DNA from 4 places in the Alsobacter sp. genome. Region 3 is predicted to be linked to each of the others. Evidence: predicted binding sites of a transcription regulator. Region 3 holds the regulator's gene; each other region holds the start of a gene.
The links. The regulator PhoB, encoded in region 3, activates phosphate uptake and scavenging genes when phosphate is short. The targets are predictions, from matches to a motif close to TGTCATNNANCTGTCAT.

Region 1: the regulator PhoB is predicted to act here: its motif matches at 1,131-1,147, upstream of pstS (phosphate ABC transporter substrate-binding protein PstS).
Region 2: the regulator PhoB is predicted to act here: its motif matches at 4,012-4,028, upstream of olsB (l-ornithine N(alpha)-acyltransferase).
Region 4: the regulator PhoB is predicted to act here: its motif matches at 1,057-1,073, upstream of AC5JCN_RS26710 (alkaline phosphatase).

What each region holds. Positions count from the first base shown of each region.
Region 1 is NZ_JCACDK010000011.1:84,867-90,517, forward strand. It holds gene purB (adenylosuccinate lyase) at 1-1,023, shown strand, start outside; gene pstS (phosphate ABC transporter substrate-binding protein PstS) at 1,255-2,295, shown strand; gene pstC (phosphate ABC transporter permease subunit PstC) at 2,396-3,328, shown strand; gene pstA (phosphate ABC transporter permease PstA) at 3,328-4,170, shown strand; gene pstB (phosphate ABC transporter ATP-binding protein PstB) at 4,172-4,945, shown strand; gene phoU (phosphate signaling complex protein PhoU) at 4,995-5,651, shown strand, end outside.
Region 2 is NZ_JCACDK010000018.1:524,389-530,039, reverse strand. It holds gene AC5JCN_RS17390 (sugar ABC transporter ATP-binding protein) at 1-88, shown strand, start outside; gene AC5JCN_RS17385 (ABC transporter permease) at 85-1,065, shown strand; gene ggt (gamma-glutamyltransferase) at 1,139-2,893, shown strand; gene olsB (l-ornithine N(alpha)-acyltransferase) at 2,932-3,921, opposite strand; gene AC5JCN_RS17370 (ATP-binding protein) at 4,062-5,651, opposite strand, start outside.
Region 3 is NZ_JCACDK010000018.1:1,545,162-1,550,812, reverse strand. It holds gene AC5JCN_RS22205 (malate/lactate/ureidoglycolate dehydrogenase) at 1-856, shown strand, start outside; gene AC5JCN_RS22200 (lysylphosphatidylglycerol synthase domain-containing protein) at 976-2,004, shown strand; gene AC5JCN_RS22195 (ATP-binding protein) at 2,062-3,150, shown strand; gene phoB (phosphate regulon transcriptional regulator PhoB) at 3,231-3,935, shown strand; gene AC5JCN_RS22185 (GcrA family cell cycle regulator) at 4,373-4,921, opposite strand; gene AC5JCN_RS22180 (glycoside hydrolase family 15 protein) at 5,237-5,651, opposite strand, start outside.
Region 4 is NZ_JCACDK010000022.1:68,026-73,676, forward strand. It holds gene AC5JCN_RS26710 (alkaline phosphatase) at 1-981, opposite strand, end outside; gene glnA (type I glutamate--ammonia ligase) at 1,208-2,617, opposite strand; gene AC5JCN_RS26720 (P-II family nitrogen regulator) at 2,700-3,038, opposite strand; gene AC5JCN_RS26725 (NAD(P)H-hydrate dehydratase) at 3,302-4,825, shown strand; gene AC5JCN_RS26730 (TetR/AcrR family transcriptional regulator) at 4,914-5,513, opposite strand; gene AC5JCN_RS26735 (VOC family protein) at 5,568-5,651, shown strand, end outside.

The sequences.
Region 1 (5,651 bases), on a different contig from region 3:
ACGTCTTCCGACGTTCTGGACACATGCCTCGCGGTTCAGCTGGCCCGCGCCACCGACCTGCTCATCGCCGACACGGACGCATTGCTCGCAGCGCTGAAGCGCCGGGCGCTCGAGCATAAGCACACGCCCACCATCGGCCGCTCGCATGGCATCCATGCCGAGCCCACCACTTTCGGCGTGAAGCTGGCGCAGGCCTATGCCGAGTTCGACAGGGCGCGGGCGCGCCTCGTGGCAGCGCGAGCGGAGGTGGCAACCTGCGCCATCTCCGGCGCCGTCGGCTCCTTCGCCAACATCGACCCGCGGGTCGAGGAGCATGTGGCAAAAGCCATGGGCCTGACCCCCGAACCGGTATCCACGCAGGTGATCCCGCGCGACCGGCACGCCATGTACTTTGCGACGCTGGGCGTGGTCGCCTCCTCCATCGAGCGTCTTGCGACAGAGATCCGGCACCTGCAGCGCACCGAGGTGCTCGAGGCTGAGGAGTACTTCTCCGAGGGCCAGAAGGGCTCCTCGGCCATGCCGCACAAGCGCAATCCCGTGCTCACCGAGAACCTCACGGGCCTCGCCCGCATGGTGCGCGCCTACGCATTGCCGGCCATGGAGAACGTGGCGCTCTGGCACGAGCGCGACATCTCCCACTCCTCCGTGGAGCGCATGATCGGCCCGGATGCGACCGTGACGCTCGATTTCGCCCTGGCTCGGCTGACCGGCGTGGTCGACAGGCTGCTGATCTACCCTGAAAACATGCGCAGGAATCTGGACCGGCTCGGCGGTCTCGTGCATTCGCAGCGCGTGCTGCTGGCGCTGACGCAGAAGGGTGTCTCCCGGGAGGATGCATATCGCCTCGTCCAGCGCAACGCGATGCCCGTCTGGCGCGGCGAGGGCGACTTCCTCACGCTGTTGAAGGCCGATCCCGACGTCTCCCGGGTGCTGAGCGACGCCGAGCTCGAGGAGAAATTCGACCTCGGCTACCACACGAAGCACGCCGACACGATCTTCCGGCGGGTGTTCGGAGACAGCTGAGCCGGCTCACGCGCGAATCCCCTGATCCGCCTCGTCCGGCCGGCTCACGCGCGCGCCTCTCGCGCCCAACTGACGGCGCGGACTGCTCCAAGCCGCGTTTCGGCCGATGTCATGCAGTTGTCATGCGAGCGTCATAACGAGAGGACGACGGACGGCCATCCTGCGGGAGCTGTCCCGGCGAATGCCGCGCAAACGCGGCACCGCAACGTCAAAGGGAGACGTTCCGTGAACATGAAAGCAATTCTTGCGGCTGCGAGCCTCGTAGCGGGGCTGTCGGCTGCCCCGGCCCTGGCGGCCGATATCACCGGCGCTGGCGCCACATTCCCCTACCCGATCTATGCGAAGTGGGCTGATGCCTACAAGAAGGACACCAATGTCGGCCTGAACTACCAGGCCATCGGATCGGGCGGCGGCATCAAGCAGATCGTCGCGCGCACCGTGACCTTCGGCGCCACCGACGCCCCGATGAAGGCCGAGGACCTCGAGAAGAACGCCCTCATCCAGTTCCCGGCCGTCATGGGCGGCATCGTCCCCGTCATCAACGTCGATGGAGTGGGCCCGGGCGAACTGACGCTCGACGGCCCCACCCTGGCCCAGATCTATCTCGGCAAGGTCGCGACCTGGAACGATCCGGCGATCGCCAAGCTGAATTCCGGCATCAAGCTGCCCGACCAGAAGATCACGGTCGTGCGCCGCGCCGACGGCTCGGGCACCACGTTCAACTTCACCGACTACCTGTCGAAGGTGAGCCCGGACTGGAAGGGCAGCGTCGGGTCCGCGACGGCCGTCGAGTGGCCGGTCGGCGTCGGCGCCAAGGGCAATGACGGTGTCGCCAACAACGTCATGCAGACGAAGGGCGCTATCGGCTACGTCGAGTACGCCTACGCCAAGCAGAACAAGCTTTCGCACACGAAGATGGTCAATGCGGCCGGCAAGGTCGTTGGCCCCGAGCTCGCGTCCTTCTCGGCCGCGGCCGAAGGCGCCGACTGGAAGGGAACGCCCGGCTACGGCGTGATCCTGTCGAACCAGAAGGGCGACAAGAGCTGGCCGATGACGGCAGCCACCTTCATCCTCGTGCCGAAGCAGCCCCAGGACGCCGCGGCCGCGGCCGACGCCCTGAAGTTCTTCGACTGGGCCTACCGCAACGGCGGCAAGATGGCCGAGGAGCTGGACTACATCCCGCTGCCGAAGTCGCTTATCTCGCTGATCGAGAAGACCTGGAGCGAAGTGAAGGGCGCCGACGGCAAGCCCGTCTTCACCCCCGCCAGCTGATCAAGCCAAACCGGGGCGGTGCGCCGAGGCGCGCACCGCCCCGCTCTTCTCACCCGGCGGGCGCGATGGCGCCGGGCACAGGTTTCACCAGGAGTCCTCGATGGTCGACATGGCCCTGCAAGAGGGGGCGCGGAAAGCGCGGCCCATCCTCGACCGCGCCCAGGCTTTGGCCCGCTTCAAGCTGTCGGATAGCACTTTCGCCTGGCTGACCTGGGGTAGTGCGGTCGCCGTGCTGGTGATCATGGGCGGCATCATCGGGTCGCTGATCGTCAGCTCGATCCCGACGTTCAGCCAGCTCGGCCTGAGCTTCCTGACCTCGTCGTCCTGGAATCCGCCGCTCGACAAGTTCGGTGCCGCCCCGTCGATCTACGGCACGCTGGTCACGTCGGCGATCGCCATGGTGATCGCCGTGCCGATCGGCATCGGCATCGCCATCTTCCTGACCGAGCTCTGCCCGCTGTCGTTGCGCCGGCCGATCGGCATCGCGGTGGAACTGCTCGCCGGCATCCCCTCGATCATCTACGGGATGTGGGGCTTCTTCGTCCTGAACCCCTTCCTGCAGACCGTGCTGGGCACCGGGTTGAGCCTGTTCACGGCCGGCCTCGTGCTGGCCATCATGGTGCTGCCCTTCATCACGTCCATCTCGCGCGATGTCTTCGAGACGGTGCCGCCGATGCTGAAGGAATCAGCCTACGGCCTTGGCTGCACCCGGTGGGAGGTCGTGAAGAACGTCGTCATCCCGTTCACGCGGGTCGGTGTCATCGGCGGCGTCATGCTGGCCCTCGGCCGGGCGCTCGGCGAGACCATGGCGGTGACCTTCGTGGTCGGCAACGCCAACCGCATCTCGCCCTCGCTGCTGGATCCCGGCACGACCATCTCGGCGACCATCGCCAACCAGTTCGCGGAAGCCGAACCGGGTCTCTACACATCCTCGCTCATGACACTCGGACTGTTGCTCTTCATCGTCACCTTCGTGGTGCTTGCGGCGGCGCGGCTCATGCTCATGCAGCTCGAGCGCAAGGGAGGCCGCTGATGCGCGACCTGAACCGCTACAGGAGCCGCGCCACGCGCAGCAACGTATGGATGGTGCTGTCGACCGCGGCCACCGTCGTCGGACTCGGCATGCTCGTCCTCATCCTCGGCGGATTGATCTGGCGGGGCATCGGAAGCCTCTCGCCCGCCGTCTTCCTCGAGAACACGCCCCCGCCCGGCAGCGCCGGCGGACTGCTCAACGCCATCGTCGGCTCGCTGCTGATGACCGTGCTGGGCGTCATCATCGGCGCGCCTCTCGGCATGCTCGCCGGCACATATCTCGCCGAGTACGGCAAGAGCTCGCGCTTCGCGATGCTGGTGCGCTTCGTCAACGACATCCTGCTGAGCGCACCCTCCATCGTCATCGGCCTGTTCATTTACAACGTCGCCGTGGCGCCGGTCGGCCGCTTCTCCGGCTTCGCCGGCGGACTGGCCCTCGCGGTCATCGTGATCCCGGTCGTGCTGCGCACGACGGAGGACATGCTCGTCCTCGTGCCCACGCAGCTGCGTGAAGCAGCGGCCGCCCTCGGCATGCCCCGCTCGCTCGTCATCCGGCAGGTGGTCTACTCATCCGCCCGTGCGGGCCTCGTGACCGGCGTTCTCCTCGCCGTCGCACGCATCAGCGGGGAGACAGCGCCGCTGCTGTTCACCGCGCTCAACAACCAGTTCTTCTCGTGGGACATGAGCCGGCCCATCGCCAACCTGCCCTACGTGATCTTCCAGTTCGCCAGCAGCCCCTACAAGGAGTCGCAGAGCCTCGCCTGGGCCGGTGCCATCATCATCACGATGACGGTGCTGATCCTCAGCGTGACCGCGCGCTCTCTGTCCGGGACGAGGAAGTGACATGACCGCGCACGTCAATCTCCCGGAAAAAGTCACCGTCAGGAACCTGAAGTTCTTCTACGGCGAGAACCTTGCCCTGAAGACGATCAACCTGCCGCTCTACGACAGGAAGGTCACCGCCTTCATCGGACCGTCAGGCTGCGGAAAGTCCACGCTGCTGCGCGTCCTCAACCGCATGTACGACCTCTACCCGCGCCAGCGGGCCGAGGGCGAGGTGCTGCTCGATGGCGACAACATCCTGGACCCCAAGCAGGACCTGAACCTGCTGCGCTCCCGCATCGGCATGGTGTTCCAGAAGCCGACGCCCTTCCCGATGTCGATCTACGACAACATCGCCTTCGGCATCCGGCTCTACGAAAGCCTGCCGAAGAGCGAGATGGACGACCGCGTCGAGACGGCGCTGCGCGGCGCGGCCCTTTGGGACGAGGTGAAGACCAAGCTCGACGCCTCCGGCCTCAGCCTCTCCGGCGGACAGCAGCAGCGCCTGTGCATCGCCCGCTCGGTGGCGGTGAAGCCCGACGTCATTCTGTTCGACGAACCCTGCTCGGCTCTCGACCCCATCTCGACCGCGAAGGTCGAGGAACTGATTGACGAGCTCAAGCAGACCTACACGATCGCCATTGTGACCCACAACATGCAGCAGGCCGCACGCGTGTCCGACTACACGGCCTTCATGTACCTCGGCGAGCTCGTCGAATTCGGCGAAACCTCGAAGCTGTTCACTTCGCCCTCCGAGAAGGCGACCCAGGACTACATCACCGGCCGCTTCGGCTGACACCACCCGACAGGTGCCGCCAGTGCCTGCGACCGAATGCGAGGCCATAATGACAGATCATACCGTTTCCTCCTTCGACACCGAGTTGCGCGATCTCAAGCGAATCATCGCCGAGATGGGCGGAATCGCGGAGACGATGCAGGCCGACGCCATCGACGCGCTGTCCCGGCAGGACGTACGCATCGCGCAGAAGATCATCGCCGCCGACCCGCGCCTCGACCAGCTTCAGCGGGAAGTGGAAGAGAAGGCGATCATGATGATCGCGCGGCGCCAGCCCATGGCCGTCGACTTGCGGGACATCATCGCCACGATCCGCATCGCGAACGACCTCGAGCGGGTCGGCGATCTCGTCAAGAACGTCGCCAAGCGCGTGCTCGCGATGGAGGGCCAGTTCCCGCCCCAGAAGCTCATGGCCGGCTTCAACAATATGAGCCTGTTGGCCCTGAACCAGTTCAAGCATGTGCTGGACGCCTACACGACCCGCGACGCCCAGGCGGCCCTTTCCGTATGGCAGCGCGACGGCGAGATCGACCAGCTCTACAACTCGCTGTTCCGCGAACTGCTGACGTACATGATGGAAGATCCGCGCAATATCGGCTTCTGCACGCACCTCCTGTTCAGCGCGAAGAACATCGAGCGCATCGGCGACCACGCGACCAACGTGGCCGAGACGGTGTACTACCTCGTCACGGGCGAGAGCCTGGCC
Region 2 (5,651 bases), 1.0 Mb from region 3:
CGGCTTCGAGCGCAGCCGCTTCGACCGCGAGGCCATCATGGCCGCGGCGACGCGCAGCGGGCTCGCCCCGCAGGAGGCAGCCCGATGAGCGCCGGCAACCGCCTCGTCCTGCTGCTGCTTCAGAACGCCCCGCTGGTGCTGTTCGCGCTGGTGCTGCTGGTGTTCGGCCTGCAGTCGCCGCGCTTTCTCGACCTCGCGAACTTCCGCAACATCGTCATCCAGGCGGCGCCCATCGCCATCCTCGCCATCGGCATGACCTTCGTGCTGCTGACGGCGCATATCGACCTGTCGATCGGCGCCACCATGTACCTGACAGCCTGCCTGATGGCGCTCTACCTGCCGCAGGTGCCGTGGCCGCTCGCCATGCTGATCGTCATGGGCATCGGTGCGATCATCGGTGCGATCAACGGCTTCGTCGTGACCGTGCTCGGCGTCGCCTCCTTCATCACGACGCTGGCCACGCTCTTCATCCTGCGCGGCTTCGCCATGTACCTGTCGAACACGCGCACGCTGCCCTTCCCGGACCCCATCACCAACCTCAACCGCACCTCGTTCTTCGGCGTGCCCTCCGCCATCGCCGCCTTCGTCGTGATCTTCGCCGTGGCCTGGGTCATCCTGCACCGCACGCCCTTCGGCCGGCAGGTCTACGCCGTGGGCGAGGATGCCGAGGCGGCCAAGAAGGCGGGATTGCCGGTCAAGCGCATCACCTTCGCCTGCTTCGTTCTCTGCGCGCTGTTCGCGAGCTTCGGCGGCTTCGTTACCGTCACCCAGATCGGCGCGGTCGGCCCGAAATACGGTGACCAGATCGAGTTCGCGGCGGTGGCCGCGGCGGTGCTGGGCGGCGTCAGCCTGTTCGGAGGCCGCGGCGGCGTGGCCGGCGTGGTGTTCGGCGCCATCCTGATCAAGACGACTCAGAACGGGCTGAACATCATCAATGCCGACCCGTACATCTACCCGCTGGTGACCGCCTCCATCATCTTCGTCGCGGTCGCCGTGGATGGGCTGCGCACGCGCATCCTCGAACGCATGCAGCGGCGCATGATCCGCCCGCGCGAGGCCGGCTGAGCGCATGCGGTTCGCCGCGGGCATTGATCCCGCGGGACGGTCGGGCATGATGCGGCGTCAGCGGAGATCTTCCATGCGTCGCGCCGCCCTTCTTTCTGCCCTCGTGCTCCTGCCTGGCCTCGCCTTCGGCCAGGCCAAGCCCGTGACGGCCGACCAGCCCATTCCCGCCGGCCAGCCGCTCGTCTCGCCCTGGGCGCGGCTGCAGCCCGTCACGGCGACCTCCGGCATGGTGACGAGCCAGGAAGGGCGCGCCTCCCGGATCGGCGTTGACATCCTCAGGCGCGGCGGCAATGCCGTGGACGCGGCTGTCGCGGTCGGCTTCGCGCTCGCCGTCACCCTGCCGCGGGCCGGCAATCTCGGCGGTGGCGGCTTCATGCTGATCCACAAGGCGCAGGACAACCGCACCGTCGCCATCGACTACCGCGAGACCGCCCCCGCCGCCGCGACGAAGGAGATGTTCCTCGACGCGCAGGGCAATGCCGACGCCGCCAAGTCGACGGCCAGCGGGCTCGGGGTCGGCGTGCCCGGCACCGTGGCCGGCCTCGCGCTGGCGCTGGAACGGCACGGCTCCGGCAAGTTCACCATCGGCGACCTCGCCGCCCCCGCCGTGGCGCTGGCCCGCGACGGCATCCCGGTCGAGGAGGACCTCGCCGACAGCCTGCCGCAGGCGGAGGCCGTGCTGGCGCGCTATCCCTCGACCAAGGCGATCTTCTTCGGGGCCGACGACACGCCGCTGAAGCCCGGCAACACGCTGGTGCAGACCGACCTGTCGGAAACGCTGCTGCGCATCGCCCGCAGCGGACCGGCCGGCTTCTACGAGGGCCCCACGGCCGAACGCATCGTGGCCGCCGTGCAGTCGGCCGGCGGCGCCATGACGGTCGACGACCTCAAGGCCTACCAGGCGGTCGAGCGCGAGCCGGTGACGGGCAGCTACCGCGGCTATGCCATTGCCTCGATGCCGCCACCCTCCTCCGGCGGCACGCATGTCATCGAGATCCTCAACATCCTCGAGGGCTACGACCTGGCGAAGATGGGCGCCGGCTCGGCCGACGCGCTGCATCTCGAGGCCGAGGCGATGAAGCGCGCCTATGCCGACCGCTCGCAGTATCTGGGAGACCCCGGCTTCGTGAAGGTGCCGCTGAAGGCGCTGATCTCGAAGGACTACGCCGCCGCGATCCGGGCCGGCATCACACTGGACCAGGCGACGCCGGCCGCGCAGATCAAGCCGGGCAACCTCGCGCCTTTCGAAGGCGACCACACCACGCATTTCTCGGTGGTGGACGCCGACGGCAACGTCGTCTCCAACACCTACACGCTCAACCTGAATTTCGGCCTCGGCCTCGTGGCCGAGGGGACAGGCGTGCTGCTCAACAACGAGCTCGACGACTTCGCCGCCAAGCCCGGCGTGCCCAACGCCTTCGGGCTGATCGGGGGCGACGCCAACGCCCCCGGCCCGGGCAAGAGGCCGCTGTCCTCGATGTCGCCCACCATCGTCTTCAAGGAGGGCAAGCCCTTCCTGGTGACGGGCAGCCCCGGCGGCAGCCGCATCATCTCGACGGTGGTTCAGGTCATCTCCAACGTGGTGGACCACGGCATGAACGTGGCCGAGGCCGTCGCCGCGCCGCGCATGCACCACCAGTGGGCGCCGGACACGCTGCGCATCGAGCGCGGCTTCTCGGCCGACACGCTGCGCATCCTGCAGGCGCGCGGCCACACGCTCCAGCTGGGCCCCACCATGGGGTCGGCCAACAGCATCATGGTCGCGCCCGGCGGCCTCGCCGGCACCGCCGACCCGCGCGTCCGCGGCAGCCTGGCAGCCGGGTACTGACAGCGGCCCTCATCCGGCACGTGCCGAACGAACCGCGCTCAGGCCGCGTGGCGGCTGGCGTCGGCGCCGAAATGGCCGATGTAGCGTGGGTTGATGGTCTCGACGGGCAGGACGACCAGCACGTCGGTCGTGCCGAACTGGTGGTCGACGACGGCACCGTCGCCGAACCTGGCGCCCACGCGGAGGTAGCCCTTGATCAGCGGCGGCAGCGCCTGCATCGCGGCGCGGGGCTGCACCGCGCCGGCCGGCAGCCGGTCCATGCTGACGCCGCGCCCGTCCACGGGCCTGACGCGCCAGCCGTCTTCAGCCCGGGCCGAGTGGTGGAGGAAGGAGAGCGGCACGGCCAGCCGGGCAGGGTCGGTACCCTCCAGGCTGGCGCAGCCGAACATCACGTCGACGCGGTGGTGCAGGACATAGGCCCAGATGCCGTGCCAGAGCAGCTCCACCGTGCGCTTGTCGCGGTAGGGCCGCAGGACGCAGGACCGCCCGAGCTCCAGGAAGCGCCGGCCGGGGTGGGCGGCGACGAGCCGGCCGATGTCGAACTCGCTCTCGGTGTAGAAGCCGCCATGCCGCTCGGCCACCTCCTGGCGGAGCAGGCGGTAGGTGCCGACGACGCGGGGCTTGCGCCGCTTCTTCCCGTCCGGCCCGGAGGCGAAAGGCTGGAAAGACGGAGCCGCGGCCGCATGGTCGACGACCAGCAGGTGGTCGCACAGCGCGTCGAACGCGTCCATGTCGCGCCGCGTCAGCCGGCACATCATGTCGGGGATGGCCGACATCTCCTCGTAAAAGACGCTGTAGCGCAGCTTCTGGGCACGCATGACGTCCTTGCGCGTAACCGCGAGGCGCACCTCGAGGCTGCCGATCCGGCCAAGCACCGGACCCAGGCCGTTGGCCGGCCTCGGCTTGGGGGCGGGAGAAAAGCTGGGCGGGACGAGGATGCTGCGGGAGCGCTGCAGGCCGCCGATCAGGCGTGCCGCCATCGGGGAGCCGGACGCGGCAGACATGAGGCGGGAAGGCACGGAGTCCATGGATGCGCGTTTCCGCGCCGTCCGGGCGGCACGGTCCTGCCGTACCCGCTTCACCGCCCCCGGCGTCTGACATGATTCTGAGATACGCGTCTGACGGCCACATGACAATGTGACTGCGGGTTGTCACAAACGGAATTGCGTCAGGCGGACGCTGCCTTTCCCGGGCGCGCGGCACGCAAAAGGTCGCCGAGCTGCCCTGCGTCGAGGGGTTTTGCGAGCATGCCGTCGAGCCCGGCGGCCAGAGCGCGGCGGCGGTCCTCGTCCGACACGTTCGCCGTGAGAGCCAGCAGGCGCACCGGCGGGACGCCATGGTCGCGCTCCACGGCGCGGATGCGCCGCGCTGCCTCATGGCCGTCGATGCCGGGCATGCGCACGTCCATCAGCACGAGGTCGAAGCCGCGGCCCGGCTCCTCGCAGGCGGCGCGGTAGAGGTCAACCGCCTCGATGCCGTCGGCGGCGCGCGTCACGGCGGCGCCCGAGCGCTCCATCAGCTTGGTCGCCAGCAGCGCGTTGATTTCGTTGTCCTCGGCCAGCAGCACGCGGACCGGCGCGGCGCGGGACGGCTTGCGCCGGCTTCGGGCGGGAGCGAGCGGCTCGGCCTCCGGCGCGTCGAGCCGGGCTGCCAGCGAACGCTCGCGCACCGGCTTGACCAGATAGGATTCGAACCCCGCCGCGGCCGGCGACCCGAAAGAGCGTCTCTCGAAGGGCGACAGCAGGACGATGCGGCGCGACACGCCCGCCGCCCGCGCTGCGGACGCGAGGGCGCGCACGCCGGGCTCGCGCAGTGCGCCGTCGACGACAAGGATGTCGGGTACGCGCATGGCCAAAGACCGCATGCCGGCCTCGGCGGTCTCGGCCACCGTCACCGTCACGCCGCCTGCCGTGAGGCGATCGGCGAGGAAGGCCTGCTCGAAGGGCGAGGGCGACACCAGCAGGGCCGTGCAGCCCTCGATGCCGGCGGGCAGACGAACGCGCTCGGGAGCGTCGGGCACCGCTGGCAAGGCGAGGCCGAAGCGGAACACCGAGCCTCTGCCCTCGACGCTCTCTACCGTGATGTCGCCGCCCATGCCCTGCACCAGCCGGCGCGAGATGGCGAGGCCGAGCCCGGTGCCCTCGTGCCGGCGTGTCGCCGTGCCGTCGACCTGCTCGAATTCGGCGAAGATGCCGGAGAGCCTGTCGGCGGGAATGCCGGTGCCGGTGTCCGACACGGCAAAGACGAGCCGGCCCTCGTGCGACAGCACCGACACGCCGACACCGCCGGTCTCGGTGAACTTCACGGCATTCCCGGCGAGGTTGGTGAGCACCTGGCGGATGCGGCCGGCATCGCCCAACACGAAGCGCGCGACGTCCGGCGCCACGCTGGCGGCGAGCGCGATGCCCTTGTCCTGGGCGCGCGGCGCGAGGAGTTCCACGGTGCCCTCGACCAGCGCGACGAGATCGAAGGGCTCGTGCACGATTTCCAGCTTGCCGGCTTCGATCTTCGAGAAATCGAGGATCTCCGTGATCAGCGAGAGGAGCGCTTCGCCGGAGGTCCTGATGGCTGCCGCATATGTCCCCTGCTCGGGCGTGAGGCCCGTCGTCTCCAGCAGATGCGCCATGCCGAGAACGCCGTTGAGCGGGGTGCGCAGCTCGTGCGTCACGCTGGCGAGGAAGCGGGACTTCGCCTCGCTCGCAGCCTCGGCACGCCGGCGCTCGGCCGCCAGCGCCGCCTCGGCGGCGCGGCGCTCGGT
Region 3 (5,651 bases):
CGGCCAGGTGATGGCGCACGACGCCATGGCTCTCGCCATCGCCCGGGCAAAGCAGACCGGCTCGTGCATCCTGACCCTGCGTGACAGCCACCATGTCGGGCGCATCGGGCACTGGGCCGAGCAATGCGCGGCAGCAGGCCTCGTGTCGCTCCACTTCGTCAACGTGGTCGCCGACCCGCTCGTGGCGCCCTATGGCGGCAGGGCCGGGCGGCTGGTGACCAACCCGGTCAGCATCGGCTTTCCCCGCCCGGGCCACCCGCCCATCATCGTCGACTTCGCGACGAGCAAGCTGGCCGCCGGGAAGGTCCGCGTCGCCATGAACAAGGGCATCGAGTTGCCCGACGGTGTGCTGATCGACGGCTCGGGCGAGCCCACCAACGATCCCGCCGCCCTGTTCCTGGAGCCGCGGGGAGCCCTCCTGCCGTTCGGCGACCACAAGGGCTGGGGCCTCGCGCTCGCCTGCGAACTCCTGGGCGGCGCGCTGTCCGGCGGGCACGTGATGCAGGGACCGCGGACACGCAAGGCGATCATCAACAGCATGTTTTCGGTCGTGGTCGATCCGGAAGGACTCGGCACGGCGCCTGCGTTCTTCGCCTCCATGGAGGCCTTCCTCGCCTGGGCGCGGCAGCCGGCGGACGGAGCAGAACCGACGGTCCTCATCGCCGGCGAACCCGAGCTGGCGCATCGTGCCGAGCGGGTGCGGACGGGTGTCCCGATCGACCCTGCGACATGGGAACAGCTCCTCGTTTCCGCCGACGCGACGGGCCTCGGCAGGGCCGAGTTCGCCCGCATCGCCGACGACCAGGAGGCCGGCCGGGGCGAGAATGGCGACGAGGTCGCGGCGCGCGGGGCTTGATGCGCGCAACGCGCAAAGCGATATAGGCCCCATCGAAGGAGCCGGCGGCCACGCGACAACCCCGTCGCGCAGGCGCTCCGGGACCGCCCCGCCGCCCATCGGCTCGAACCGGACGAGGCATGTCAGACACGCCAGAGACGCAGGTGTTGGCGGACGATGACCGCGAGCCCATCCTTCCGCCGGAGCGGCCGCGCCGCTTCGCCTGGGTGGGCACGGCGATCAGCTTGCTGCTGTTCGCCGCCTCCATGGCCGTGCTGTACAAGATCCTGTCCACCGTCAACCTGGAGGACGTGAAGGAAGCCTTCCGCAACGCCACGCGCGACCAGCTCGCGATCGCCGGAGGGCTCACCGCGGCCAGCTACCTGCTGCTGACGTTCTACGACGTGCTGGCCCTGCGTCAGCTCAAGCTGAAGGTGCCATACCGAAAGACGGCTCTCGCGTCTTTTACGAGCTACGCCATATCCTTCACGCTCGGCTTCCCGCTCGTGACGGCAGGCTCGGTTCGATACTGGATCTACTCACCGCTCGGCGTGTCGGCCGGCAAGGTGGCCAGCATCACCTTCATTGCCGGCGTCACCTTCCTGCTCGGCATGGGAACGATCGTCGGGCTCGGCCTCATTTTCCGGGCCGACGCGCTCGCGGACCTCAACCACCTGCCGGTCGAGACCAACCAGCTGATCGGAGCCGCCGCGCTCGGTGCCATCATCGTCTACCTCGTCTGGGTCGGGGCGAGGCGCCGCGCCGTCCGCGTGCAGCGCTGGCGGCTCGAGCTGCCAAGCTTCCGGGTCTCGGTCGGGCAGATCCTGCTGGGCATGGGAGACGTGTGCTGTGCAGCCGGCGTGCTCTACGTGCTCTTGCCTCAGGGCTATGGCGTGGAGTTCGCCACCTTCGCCGCCGTCTACGCGTTCGCCTGCCTTCTCGGCATCGTCAGCCACGCGCCGGGCGGGCTCGGCGTCTTCGAGGCGACCATGCTGCTCGCCTTCTGGCGGCTGCCCTATGAGGGGCTGATCGGGGCGCTGCTGCTTTTCCGCATCTGCTATTATCTCGTGCCGTTCGTGTCGGCTCTTCTGCTGCTGGGCGTCTACGAGATCTTCACCCGGCTCGCCGCCTACAGGACGCAAAAGGACGACGCGGCAGCACAGGACTGACATGTGCGCGTGAGAATCGTGTCTCATGCAGTCGCCGGACTGCAGAGGATTCGGGACATGGCCGCCCTTGAGGGCTTTGATGCGGGCGGGATCGTGGCGGCCACCCTGGGCGCCATCGCCGATCCCGTCATCCTGACGGACGGCCGCGGCACCGTGCTCCTGTTCAACCCGGCCGCCGCCGAAGCCTGGCCATCCCTGTCCACGGGCTGGCCGCTGTCCTTCTCGCTGCGAGCGCCGGACATCGTCTCGGCCGTCGAGCGGGTGCTGGCGGGGGAAGCCGCCGTCACCGGCGAGTATTCCGAGCGCGTGCCCGTGGAGCGGGTCTACGCCATGCGCGTCACCGCCATCACGCAGCAGACGCTGATCCAGCGCAACCGGCCGGCGGCGATGATCGTGCTGCGGGACGTGACCCCCGAGCGCCGGCTCGAGGCGATGCGGGTCGACTTCGTCGCCAATGCCAGCCACGAGCTGCGCACGCCCCTGGCCTCGGTGCTGGGCTTCATTGAGACCCTGCAGGGCCCGGCACGCAACGATCCCGCAGCGCGCGACCGGTTCCTCGGCATCATGCGGGTGCAGGCCCAGCGGATGGCGCGCCTCATCGACGACCTGCTCTCCCTTTCGCGCATCGAGATGATCGAGCACCGGCACCCCTCCACGGCGGTCGACCTGTCGGGCGTGGTGCGGCAAATGATCGACACGGTCCGCCCGCTGGCCGAGGAGCGCGGCGTCGTCGTCCACCCCGATCTGCCGCAAGGGCGGGTGATCGTGGCGGGTGACCGCGACGAGTTGCTGCGCGTCTGCGACAACCTGATCGAGAACGCGATCAAGTACGGCCAGAGCGGAGGCAGGGTCGACATCACGCTGGGCACGACGGGCGAACAACAGGCCTGCCTGGCTCAGCTGGCCGTGCGCGATTATGGGCCCGGCATCGCGCCGGAACATCTCCCCCGCCTCACCGAGCGCTTCTACCGCGTCGACACGGCCGACAGCCGCGAAAAGGGCGGCACCGGGCTTGGCCTGGCCATCGTCAAGCATATCGTCAACCGCCACCGCGGGCGCCTGACGATCGAGAGCCGGCCGGGCGAAGGCGCCACATTCCGTGTCACGCTGCCTCTGGTGACACAAGCACAGGAAGCAAACCCCTGAGCTGCAACGCCTAAACACGTCAACAGAACGTCACGCGCCGGTCATAGAAGAAGGTCCGTCAGAAGCCAGCGGAGTGACAGATGGCAACCGCGCCGCAGATCCTCATCGTCGAGGACGAAGAGCCCTTGACCATGCTTCTGCGCTACAACCTCGAGGCGGAGGGGTACGGCGTCGAATGCGTCGCACGCGGCGACGACGCCGAGGTGTCGCTGCGTGAGCGCAACTTCGACCTCGTCCTGCTCGACTGGATGCTCCCCGGCCTCTCCGGGATCGAGCTCTGCCGCCGCCTGCGGCAGCGCCCCGACACGCAGCGCCTCCCGGTCATCATGCTCACCGCCCGTGGCGAGGAGAGCGAACGCGTGCGGGGACTGGCCACCGGCGCCGACGACTACGTGGTGAAGCCCTTCTCGGTCCCCGAGCTGGTCGCCCGCGTGCGCGCCCTGCTGCGCCGGTCATCGCCCGGGCGCGTCGCCAGCCTGCTCGAGGCCGGCGACATCGTGCTCGACCGCGAGACCAAGCGCGTGCGCCGGTCCGGCCGCGAGCTCCACCTCGGCCCGACCGAGTTCCGCATGCTCGAGTTCCTGATGGAGAAGCCCGGCCGCGTCTACAGCCGGGCCCAGCTGCTCGACGGCGTCTGGGGCATCGACGCGGAAATCGACGAACGCACCGTCGACGTGCATGTCGGGCGCCTTCGCAAGGCCATCAACCGGCCCCGCGAGAAGGACCCGATCCGCACCGTGCGAGGGTCCGGTTATTCCTTCGACGAGACGTTCGGAAGGCGCTAAAGCCGGACCGCGCGTCTCCAGACACGCTTTGCGGCTGACGCTTGGGAAAAGAGCGGGTCTGAAGACCCGCGCTCCAAGGCTCACCGACGGCTCGGACCGCGCGTCTTCAGACGCGCTTTGCGCTGGCGCTTGGGAAAGAGCGGGTCTGGAGACCCGCGCTCCGAGGCTCACCGACGGCGCGGACCGCGCGTCTTCAGACGCGCTTTGCGGCTGGCGCTTGGGAGAAGAGCGGGTCTGAAGACCCGCCCTCCCAGGCTCACCGACGGCTCGGACCGCGCGTCTTCAGACGCGCTTTGCGCTGGCGCTTGGGAAAAGAGCGGGTCTGGAGACCCGCGCTCCGCGGCGCGCCGACGGCTCGGACCGCGCGGCTTCAGACGCGCGTTGCGGCTGGCGCTTGGGAAAAGAGCGGGCCTGGAGACCCGCGCCGCTGTCTGGCGTCAGCCGTGCGCGACGCGGACTGGCGGCATACCCTGGGCCTTGCGGTCGCGGCGGCGCTCCAGGGAGGGCTGGTAGGCGATCTGGGAGTGGTAGGGGCAGTAGGGCGTGCCGGGCGGTGACTTGGCGCCGCAGAACCGGAACTCCTCCGACGTGGGATCGCCATGCGGCCAGCGGCACATGGACTCGCGCAGCTCCATAATGGTGACGCGCTCGGAGATCGGGATCACCACGTCCGGCGAGGGAGCCGGCGCGATCTCGATGACCGGGGCGGGCATGGCCGGGGCGATAGGCTTGGGGCTCAGCGCCAGGTTCCCCCGCACGGGTGGCGAGTGCATCATCGGGTGGCTCGGAGCACGCGTCGCCTTGCGCGGACGGGCCGCCTGCGGAGCCGGCGCCTTGGTGCGACCGGACAGGCCCAGACGGTGAACCTTGCCGATGACGGCGTTGCGCGTCACGCCTCCCGCAAGTTCGCCAGCGATCTGGCTTGCGCTGAGACCCTGGTTCCAGAGCTTCTTGAGCAGTTCGACACGCTCGTCGGTCCAGGACATAGGCCTCATTCCCCGATTATTCTCAGTGCCTCGTACGTCGAATCCGGAAGTCCTCGCCGCCCCGGTATTCACGGGGCACGTGGAACACTTCACTCGACCTGTGGCTTGCCGCACCAGATGTCGTATTCGACAGGGGCGAACCTACGATATGGCGCGACTCCGGTGCAAGAGTCGGGCGACTCCTGATGGTGTTTTCCCCAGCGAACGTGGCGGGAAAGACTCACTTTCGAGGCACGCCAAAGGGTTGTAGCGGGCAAGCCCTTCATCCGATTCAGGAAATCGGAAACGAGCTCGCCAGCGACCTGATCGGCCCCCTCAGAAAGCCTCTTCCCAGCTGCGGCTGAGCCGCACGGCGGCGTTGATCAGGCCAACCAGCGAATAGGTCTGCGGGAAGTTGCCCCACAGCTCGCCGGTGCTGAGGTCGGCATCCTCGGAGAACAGGCCGAAGCTGTTGCGCTTGTGCAGGATGCGCTCGAACAGCTCGATCGCCTCGTCACGTCTTCCGATGGCGGCGAGTGCGTCCACATACCAGAAGGCGCAGACGAGGAAGCCCGTGTGCATGCGGCCGAAATCGTCCTCCACCGCATAGCGCAACAGCAGGTCTCCCCGCCGCAGATCCCGCCCGATGGCGTCCACGGTGGCGACGAAGCGCGGGTCGTCGGCCGCCAGGAAGTTCAGCTCGGCGAGCAGCAGAAGCGTGGCATCGAGGTCCTCGCCGTCGAAGGTCGAG
Region 4 (5,651 bases), on a different contig from region 3:
GCCGAGGAGTTTGGTCGCGCCCGGGCCGGCATCTTTCAATTCCGCGGCCGTCGTGGCGACGGCATAGCCGGCGTCGCGGAACTTGCCGACATAGTCCTGCTCGTCGCCGCGCTTTGAACCCGGCGTGCTCTTGGGAAGGAAGTTCGCGGAACCGCCGCCCATCAGCACCTCCGGCTGGAGGGCGAAGAACTGCTGGACGATGACGTCGTACTCGGAGCGCCTGCGGGTGTGGGCGGCGACGCCGGCCGGGGTGGCGTCCTCGATCTCGGTGTTGGTGACGATCCCGAGAGCGAGTCCCTTCCGCTTGGCGATCTCGCCGACCGTCTCGACGCGGGGATCATCCTGCGTGTCCGGTGTGCGGTCGGCATAGACACCGAGCGCGTTGGTGGATGACTTGTGGCCGGTCGTGTACGCCGTCATGGAATTCGCCGAGTCGGTCATCAGCGAGTCGACGCCCGATGTGCCGACCAGGGCCGTCTGGCCGAAATCGTCGATGACGAGCCGCCCCTTGTACTTGCCCTGCGCGATCTGCCGGGACAGCACCCGTGCAGCCACCCTGTGGGCATTCGACATTCCGTCGCCGATGAAGAGGATGACGTTCTTCGCCTTCCGGGGGGAGGGCGTGTCGAAGACCCGCCAGGTCACCGATGCGGAGTTGGTGCCGTCGCCTGCCGATACCGTGACGTCGCCGGGATCTGCCAGGGTGACGCCGCGGAGCACCAGCGCCGACTGATCCTTGCCGCCCTCGCGCTCGACGAACTCGCCCGCCTGCCCGAGGACGTCGGCATAGGGCTTGCCGTTCACCGTGACGGACAGCTTCGAGCGGTCGACAACGACGGGAAACTCGACCTTGAAGTCGAACTTCGCGCCCGACAGGATGTCGGCCCTGTCGATCGGGTAGATCGTCTGTGCCGAGGCTGCGCACGGAACGGCTGCCAAAAGCACGATGGCGAGGCTCGCCCGGTAAGCGGTCGATCGCATGAGACATGTCCTCGGACAGGAGTGATCCGTGAGGTCGCCGTCAGCCGGCACCGGTGGGGACCTTGGGCGAGGAGAATGACACGGGCTTGACGCAATAGGTACGGCGTCGAGCATCCGCTTCCCCTGCAGGTTTCGTCACCTCACATTCGTTTGATGCCGAGGCGTGAGCCTCAAGAAAAAAGGGCGCCCGAAGACGCCCTTTCTCCATCCTCTACGGATGCAGTGCTCAGTACGAGTAGTACATCGAGAACTCGACCGGGTGCGGCGTCATCTCGAACTTCATGACGTCCTGCATCTTCAGCTCGATGTAGCTGTCGATGAAGTCGTCGTTGAAGACGCCGCCGGCCTTCAGGAACGTCCGGTCCTTGTCGAGGCTGGCCAGCGCTTCGCGAAGCGAGCCGCAGACCGTCGGGATCTTCTTCAGCTCGCGCGGGGGCAGGTCGTAGAGGTCCTTGTCCATCGCGGCGCCGGGATCGATCTTGTTCTGGATGCCGTCCAGGCCGGCCATCAGCATCGCGGCGAAGGCAAGATAGGGGTTCGCCATCGGGTCGGGGAAGCGCACCTCGACACGCTTCGCCTTGGGCGAGGACGTGTAGGGGATGCGGCAGGACGCGGAGCGGTTGCGGGCCGAGTAGGCCAGCAGAACCGGGGCCTCGTAGCCCGGGACGAGACGCTTGTAGGAGTTCGTCGACGGGTTGGTGAAGGCGTTCAGCGCCTTGGCGTGCTTGATGATGCCGCCGATGTAATACAGGCACTCCTGCGACAGGTCGGCGTACTTGTTGCCGGCGAAGAGGGGCTTGCCGCCCTTCCAGATCGACTGGTGCACGTGCATGCCCGAGCCGTTGTCGCCGAAGATCGGCTTCGGCATGAACGTCGCCGTCTTGCCGTAGCTCTGGGCAACGTTGTGGATGCAGTACTTGTAGATCTGCATCTGGTCGGCCATCAGCGTCAGCGTGTCGAACTTCATGCCGAGCTCGTGCTGCGCCGAGGCGACCTCGTGGTGGTGCTTCTCCACCTTGACGCCCATGGCGGCCATGGCGGCGAGCATCTCGCCGCGCATGTCCTGGGCGCTGTCCTGCGGGGGAACCGGGAAATAGCCGCCCTTGGTCGCGATACGGTGGCCGAGGTTGCCACCCTCGTACTCGGTGTCGCCATTGATCGGCAGCTCGATCGAGTCGAGCTTGAAGCCCGTGTTGTACGGGTCCGACGAGAAGCGCACGTCGTCGAACACGAAGAACTCGGCCTCGGGGCCGACGAAGATCGTGTCGCCCACGCCCGTGGACTTCAGGTAGGCCTCGGCCTTCTTGGCCATGCCGCGCGGATCGCGCGGATAGGGCTCGCCGGTGGTGGGCTCGAGAACGTCGCAGACGATCGACAGGGTCGAGGCGGCGAAGAACGGGTCCATCGTGGCCGTCTGCGGATCCGGCATGAGCGTCATGTCGGACTCGTTGATGGCCTTCCAGCCGGCGATCGACGACCCGTCGAACATCGTGCCTTCGGCGAAGATGTCCTCGTCGATCATCGACACGTCGAAGGTGACGTGCTGCCACTTGCCGCGCGGATCAGTGAAGCGGAAGTCGACATACTTGATGTCGTTGTCCTTGATCGCCTTCAGGACATCCTTGGCGTTCTTCATCAATCGTCATCCTCTGTGGAGAGTCGGGAAACTCTGGATGGAAATCTCGGGGCGGATCCGGGCGAAGGCGCCCCGCCGACGGTCAGATCGCGTCGAGACCGGTCTCGCCGGTACGGATGCGGATCGCCTCTTCGACGGGTGAGACAAAAATCTTGCCATCCCCGATGCGGCCCGTCTGGGCAGCCTTGCGGATGGCGTCCACGGCACGCTCTACGACGTCGTCCGGAAGGACGATCTCGATCTTCACCTTGGGAAGGAAGTCGACCACGTACTCGGCGCCGCGGTACAGTTCAGTATGACCCTTCTGCCGACCGAAACCCTTGGCCTCGGTGACCGTGATTCCCTGCAGTCCGACGTCCTGCAGAGCCTCCTTCACCTCGTCCAGCTTGAAGGGTTTAATGATGGCTTCGATCTTCTTCATGGAAACGCCCGAACCCCGCATGCCGCGCGACGCCGGATGACGCCCTCGCGGCCCATGCGGCTCTTAGCATCAACCGTGCCGTTGCGCCAACGACCCAGCCGATTATACGCTCGTGCGGCGCCGCGCTTTCCGTGGCATATCCGGCTTACCATCGCTGGTGCCGAAACCCTGATCACACTCTGCACAAAAATACATCATCTGCACAGCGGCAGGATCGTCTGTCGCCGCGGCGTGTCCGTTCGCTGTGCGGCGGGAGCGTGACAATGGGCGCTGACAACCCCGATCTTCTCCTGACCACCGCGGAAATGGCCGCCGCGGATGCCTTCGCCATCGGGCGGGGGACGCCCGGTCACGTGTTGATGGACCGGGCAGGGAGGGCGGTGGCCGATGCGGTCGCCCGGGCCCACCGGGCAGGTACCCGCGTGCTCGTGCTCTGCGGCCCCGGCAACAACGGGGGCGACGGCTTCGTCGCGGCGCGCGTGCTGCGCGAGCGAGGCTTCATTGTCACCCTGGTGCTGCTGGGATCGCCGGAAGCGCTGAAGGGCGATGCCGCCGCGGCCGCGGCGCTCTGGAAAGGCGACGTTTGCCCGGTCACCGGCGCCGATCCGGGAGGGGCTGATGTCGTCGTCGACGCGCTGTTCGGCGCCGGGCTCGCCCGCGATCTCGACGGTGAGGCAGCAGCGCTCGTCAGTGCCGTCAACGCCACGGCGAAGAAGGTCGTGGCCGTCGACGTCCCGTCAGGCCTGGACGGCAATACGGGGCAGGTACGCGGCGTCGCTGTTCAGGCTGCCGAAACGGTGACGTTTTTCCGCCTCAAGCCGGGGCATCTCCTCTATCCCGGCCGTGCCCTGTGTGGCGCGGTGCGTGTGGCCGACATCGGCATCCCGGGTGAGGCAGGCCCTGCGTCCGGAGCGCGCGCCTGGCGCAATGGCCCCGGGCTCTGGGGCGAGCACCTCCGCCCGCCCGCCGAAGCCGGCCACAAATATGGGCGCGGACATGCCGTCGTGGTCTCCGGCGGGATCGAGGGCACCGGCGCAGCACGGCTGGCGGCGCGCGCAGCGCTTCGGATCGGCGCTGGGCTCGTGACCGTGGCCTCGCCCGGTTCGGCGCTGGCCGTAAACGCGGCGGCTCTCACGGCCGTGATGGTCCGCCGGAGCGACGGCGCAGCAGGCATCGCCGACTTGCTGTCGGACAAGCGACGCAACGCGGTCGTGCTCGGCCCGGCGGCGGGAGTTGGCGAAGAAACCCGCGCCATGGTCGCCGCCGCGCTCTCCTCCGGCGCCCATTGCGTGTTCGACGCAGATGCGCTCACGAGTTTTGCCGGAGACAGCACCGGCCTTGGTCGTCTTGTCGCCGGCCGGGCCGGTGGGGCGGGGCAGGGGGTCGTGCTGACCCCGCACGAAGGAGAGTTCGCTCGCCTTTTCAGCGACCAAGCCAGAGTTTCGGATTCAGCATCGAAGCTTGAAAGGGCCCGCGCTGCCGCCACCGCGACCGGTGCCGTCATCATCCTGAAAGGACCCGATACCGTCATCGCAACCCCCGACGGACGCGCCGCCATCAACGCCAACGGTTCGCCCTGGCTGGCCACGGCAGGCTCCGGCGACGTTCTCGCCGGATTTGCGGGAGGGCTTCTCGCCCAGTCCCTGCCCGCTTTCGAGGCGGCCTGCGCTGCCGTCTGGCTTCACGGGGCTGCTGGGAAAGCGATCGGCCCGGGGCTCATCGCGGAGGACCTCCCCGAGCGGCTGCCGGCCATATTGGCAGAATACCTCGAGGCCAGCGGGGGGTAACGGGCTTCGTCAGCGAAGCGGCGAGGACGTCATCGGCGAAGAACTCAGGCCTTCCAGCCGCGCATGGTGGGGAAACCATCCCCCGCGGTCACGAAGCATGTCGCCCGAGCCCTGCGAGCACTTCCTTGAGCAAGGCGTCCACGAAGGTCTCATTCACCGGCGCGTGCCCGATCAGGAGGCGATAGAAGATCGGGCCGTAGATCAGGTCGAGAACAACGTCGAAATCTGCGTCGTGACGAATGCTGCCTTCCGCTGCTGCCCGTTTGAGGAGAGCAAGGCCTTCCTCTCGGCTGGCGAGCATCACCTGGGTTCGAAATGCCTTTGCGAGTTCACTATCCGGTTCTGCGGATGCGACCATTAGGGCCGCGTTTCGGCCGCGGGGCGCACAGAACGCCTTTGCGACCCGCGTCAACTGGCGACCCAGGTCATCCAGCGCCGAGTCAGTTTCCTTGACGCTCGTCTTGAGCGGCCCGCCCCTGAGCAGGGCCGCCATCGCAAGCGCTTCGCGGCTTTCCCAGTTCCGGTAGACCGTCGGCTTGCCCACTCCAGCCACGCGGGCGACGGCCTCCATCGTCACTGCTCCGATGCCGCCTTTCGCGATCAGCGCCGCGGCGGCATCGAGAATCGCCTCCTGGGCAGCTGCGCTTCGCGGCCGTCCGCGTGTTTTCGAAGCATTGACATCCGGCATGTATACGTTACGCTCCGTTTCGTATTATAATAGCGCTGAAACGGGGAGCCAGCAATGACCAGGACGGATCAGGTCGCGGCGGGTGCAGGTGGCCTTTCGCCCTACATCGTTGTGAACGACGCAGACGCCGCCATTGAT